2 regions of the Pelorhabdus sp. sgz311002 genome follow, and region 2 is predicted to be linked to the other one. Evidence: riboswitches for the same ligand, from Rfam matches in the RefSeq annotation. Region 2 holds a riboswitch; the other holds the start of a gene.
The links. Region 2 has a riboswitch for glycine ahead of gcvT (glycine cleavage system aminomethyltransferase GcvT). Riboswitches for the same ligand answer to the same signal wherever they lie in the genome.
Positions count from the first base shown of each region.

Region 1: it holds a riboswitch for glycine, as region 2 does, so the genes downstream of both, AC0NJP_RS11590 (amino acid permease) here and gcvT (glycine cleavage system aminomethyltransferase GcvT) in region 2, are expected to answer to the same signal.

Region 1 covers NZ_JBWBCL010000007.1:38,476-40,879, forward strand. Annotated here, with positions in the region: gene AC0NJP_RS11585 (ATP-dependent helicase) at 1-1,028, shown strand, start outside; glycine riboswitch at 1,197-1,274, shown strand; glycine riboswitch at 1,278-1,354, shown strand; gene AC0NJP_RS11590 (amino acid permease) at 1,474-2,404, shown strand, end outside.
Region 2 covers NZ_JBWBCL010000006.1:79,916-82,319, reverse strand. Annotated here, with positions in the region: gene AC0NJP_RS10855 (amidohydrolase) at 1-826, shown strand, start outside; glycine riboswitch at 947-1,034, shown strand; gene gcvT (glycine cleavage system aminomethyltransferase GcvT) at 1,206-2,306, shown strand; gene gcvH (glycine cleavage system protein GcvH) at 2,309-2,404, shown strand, end outside.

The sequences.
Region 1 (2,404 bases), on a different contig from region 2:
GGGTTGTAGCTGATATTTTAAACTTTATGCGACTTAGTTACTCTGATAAACGCATTGATATTTTTGAAAAGGTTTTTGCGAAGATGAACGGCTATATTACGAAACAGCAGCTAGAAGCCGTAAAAGAGTTAGGAAATCATGAGTCGGTATTTCAGAATTTACTCCGCCATGTACCGCTGCAGGACTATCAGTGGCCGCTCATTGAAACTTGTCGGGACGTAATTATTTCTTTAAAAGAAAAAAAGCCTCTGGCAGCCATTGCGGCAATTCGCCATCAGCTTGGTTACGACAAGGCCTTAGATCGAATGTGTGACCGACTGGGGTTTCGCAAGGAATATCTCTTGGGCATTTTAAACACACTCGAGGAGATTGCATCAGGACTTGATAGTGTCGAAGCCTTTGCCAACCGGCTAAAGCATTTAGAAACTGTGACTAAGCAGGCGAGACAGAAAAAAGATCATCAAGTGACTCTGTCGACCTTTCATAGCGCGAAAGGAATGGAGTTTGACAAGGTCTATATGATTGATTTGATTGAAGGGATTATTCCTGCGGCCAGCGATGTAACAGAGAAACAGCAGGGAAAACCAGCGGCGATGGCCGAGGCGGTTCGTCTCTTTTATGTGGCGATGACGCGAGCTAGACATCACCTTGAATTGATAACTTATGAGAAGCGCGATCAGGAAAAAGTCAGTGAGTCGCAGTTTGTTATGGCCATACGCCATATGGTAACGCCGCCCAAGGCGCCGTCGCCGCAAGCTTGGCAATCCAAGTGTCAGCCACTGTCCGTGAAAAGTCCCTTTGCAAGCACGCGGCTAGTGCCAACTCAGCCAGCAAAAGTTTTATCGCCTACCGCCATTCGTAAGCGCGAGGGGCTGAAGGTAGGCGCTCATGTTAGACATGCTCGGTTCGGTGAGGGCCAGATTACGGCGCTCAATGCGGTGAGTCTCGATATTCAGTTTGCCGACAAGGTGAAAACTTTAGCAGTTGCCGTGTGTTTAAAGGAAGGCTTTCTGGAGCCTGTCCGCTAAAGTAGCGATAAAAGATATTGGCTAGGAAAGTAAGCTATTAACTAATGATCGGGATTTATTGTAGCTCATATACGCACAGAAAAGAAAAGTGTTTGTTTAAGGTTGACAATTTCTGTGAAGAGTGCTAAAGTATGTAACTGTACTATCAAAGTGAATACCGAACTTCGTATGAAGGTAACGGGAGAGAGATTAGCAATAATCCGCCGAAGATGTTATGCTTTCAGGCAAAAGAACCGTTACTGGACGAACCTCTGGAGAGCCTCAATTGAGCACCGAAGGAGCAAGCTGATACTAAATCAGTGAATCTCTCAGGTAAAAGGACAGAGCAGACAAAGCTATTTTCTTGCTGTTTTATTTTGAGGCCAAATTTTTAAATTTGGCCTCTTTCTGTTTTTCTCGAGGCTGGTATTTGGCACGTAGTAACAGAACGGAAGGCGGGATACATATGTCAGAAGAACAAACTTTATCACGGGGGCTGAAAAATCGTCATGTTCAGCTGCTGGCCATTGGCGGGGCGATTGGAACAGGCCTGTTTCTCGGTTCAGGTCGTTCGATTCACTTAGCGGGGCCATCGATTTTATTTGCCTATATGATTACAGGCACGATTTGTTTTTTTGTAATGCGGGCGCTAGGCGAATTGCTACTCTCTAACAGCAAATATCATTCTTTTGTGGATTTTGTCCGCGACTATATGGGTAACGGCGCTGCCTTTATTACGGGTTGGACATACTGGTTTTGTTGGATTTCCTTGGCAATGGCCGATGTGACGGCTGCGGGGCTGTATATTCAGTATTGGTTTCCCCATATCGCGCAATGGGTTCCCAGTCTCATGATTTTAGTTGTGCTGCTGATTATGAATTTGACGGCGGTAAAGCATTTTGGTGAAATGGAATTTTGGTTTGCTTTGATTAAAGTTGTGGCGATTCTCGCACTTATAGTAATTGGTTCGTTTATGGTTATCAAAGGGTTTGCGACTGACGCTGGCCCGTCAAGCTTTGCCAATCTCTGGAGTTACGGCGGTTGGGTTCCTAACGGAATCAGCGGGTTCATTCTTTCTTTCCAAATGGTTGTATTTGCTTTCACGGGGATTGAATTAGTCGGCTTGACTGCGGGGGAAACGGAAAACCCCGAAAAGGTTATTCCCAAGGCCATTAATCATATTCCACTTCGAATTATTGTGTTTTACTTTGGCGCTCTCTTTGTCATTATGAGTATTTATCCCTGGACGGCGCTCAGTCCGGCAAAAAGCCCTTTCGTGCAGGTTTTCTCGGCAATCGGGATTACTGCAGCGGCCACGATTGTCAATTTTGTTGTCTTAACTTCGGCGGCATCGGCTTGCAACAGCGGTATTTTTAGTACGAGCCGCATGGTTTATG
Region 2 (2,404 bases):
ACTCTGCGATGATTTTTTGGCGCTGGGACTGCAAAGCGGGATTGGCGACGAAAGATTTAAACTAGGTACGTTGAAAATTATGATTGACGGCGGTACTAGCGGCCCGTCCTGTGCGACCCGCCAGCCTTACAGTCATAATGAGAAGCTGCCAGGAATTTTGACCTGGACCCAGGATGAGGTTAACGCTATGATTGCGACGGTACATACGGCGAATTGTCAAATGACAGCCCATGCTGTAGGCGATTTGGCAGTAGAAATGATGCTTACAGGCTATGAGCAGGCAGCGGCGAAGTATCCCCGTGAGGATTGTCGCCACCGTATTGAGCATTGCGCTTTAACTGATGAAGCGCTGATTGCTCGTATGGCTTCCCTTGCAATTATTCCTGTCTCAAATCCGGCATTTATGACGATTAACGGTAGTGACTATCGCCGTTACTATGGCGATAGAGCCGATTATATGTTTGCGGCGAGAAGCTATATTGACGCGGGGCTGCGACCGGTAATCGGTAGTGATGCGCCAACTTGCGAAGAGAGTGTGATGCGCGGCATTGACGGCTCGGTCAATCGCCGGGATCGACGAACCGGGGAAGTGATTGGCGCTAACCAAAAGATTACTGTGGCAGAAGCGTTGCGGCTGTACACGATTAACGGCGCCTATGCGAGCTTTGAAGAAAACATCAAGGGAAGTATTGAAGTGGGAAAACTGGCTGATCTTGTTGTTCTCTCCGAAGACATTCTAGCTTATCCCGAGGAACAGTTGATGGATATTCAAGTGGACCTTACCATGATTGATGGCGAGGTAGTTTATGAACGGCTGGAAGGCTAGAATATTCTCAATTTGATAAGAAATCTTTTAACGAAGTGAATTGACAGAAAATATTTCCTCTCATATACTTAAAAAAAGACGGTTTTACAGCTTTACTATTTTAAAACTTTATAACTAGGAATGATGACTGCGGGAGAGACGCCTTCGAGGCGCACCGAAGGAGCAAAGCTTTGTTCAAACTCTCAGGTAAACAAACTGCAGCCGGACCAGACTCTGGAGAGCACACAACGATGTGTCACCGATGGGGACTCCGTCAGGAGTAAATCTCTCAGGTAAAAGGACAGAGAACAAGAGTGAAACTACACTGTTGTTCTCTGTCCTTTTTGTGTGCTCTAAAATCAATGGTATTTTCTTCATTAAAATGATAGGAGTGATGTAAGTGACGGCAAAACGAACCCCTCTCTACGAAACCCATTTGCGTTATGGTGGTCGAATCGTGGAATTTGGCGGCTGGTCGCTGCCAGTTCAGTACAGCGGGATTAAAGAAGAGCATCTGGCAGTGCGGACGAAGGCGGGACTGTTTGATGTGTCCCATATGGGAGAATTTCTGGTCACAGGGAAAGATGCTCTAGATTTTTTGCAAAAAGTAGTGACAAATGACGTAGCGAGATTACAAGAGAACCAGATTCTTTATTCACCCATGTGTTATAACGACGGCGGCACTGTTGATGATTTGCTTATTTATAAATATTCGGCTGAGCAGTATCTGGCGGTAGTGAACGCGGCGAATATTGACAAGGATTGGGCCTGGATGGAAGAAAATAAGGCTGGTTTTGCTGTTACGCTAGAAAACCTGTCAGATCAGACAGCCCAACTGGCGCTGCAAGGGCCTGTGGCTAAAAAGATTCTTGCCAACCTGACGGATGCTCCCTTAGCGGATCTCACCTATTACTGGTTTTGGCCGGAAGTGATTGTTGCAGGCAAGAAGGTACTATTGTCTCGCACTGGTTATACCGGCGAAGATGGATTTGAATTATACTGCGCACCTGAGGATGCTGCCGATCTATGGGAAGCGATCATGGAAGTTGGTAAGCCTATGGGGCTTTTGCCAGCAGGTCTTGGTTGTCGCGATACACTGCGCTTTGAAGTCTGCTTTCCTTTATATGGTCATGAATTGACCGCAGAAATTACGCCGATCGAGGCGGGAATTGGCTTTTTTGTAAAAGTTGATAAAGAAAATTTTAATGGGAAAGAAGTGTTGGCAAAGCAAAAACAAACGGGGCCGCAGCGCAAACTGGTGGGGATTGAAATGGTCGGCCGCGGTGTGGCTAGAGCGGAATATCCCGTCTTTTGCGGCGAAGAAAGAATTGGCCAGATTACAACAGGCTCTTATGGACCGTCCCTAGATAAAAATCTCGGACTGGCTTTAATCAACAGTGAGTATGCCCAAATCGGTCAGGAGCTTTTTGTGGAGATTCGTGGTAAAAAAATTGCTGCCCAAGTGATTTCAAAACCATTTTATAAACGGGAGGAGAAATAATGATGAACATTCTAGCAGAATTAAAGTATTCGAAAGATCATGAGTGGGTTCGGGTTGAAGGCGATATGGCTTATATTGGTGTAACCGATTTCGCACAA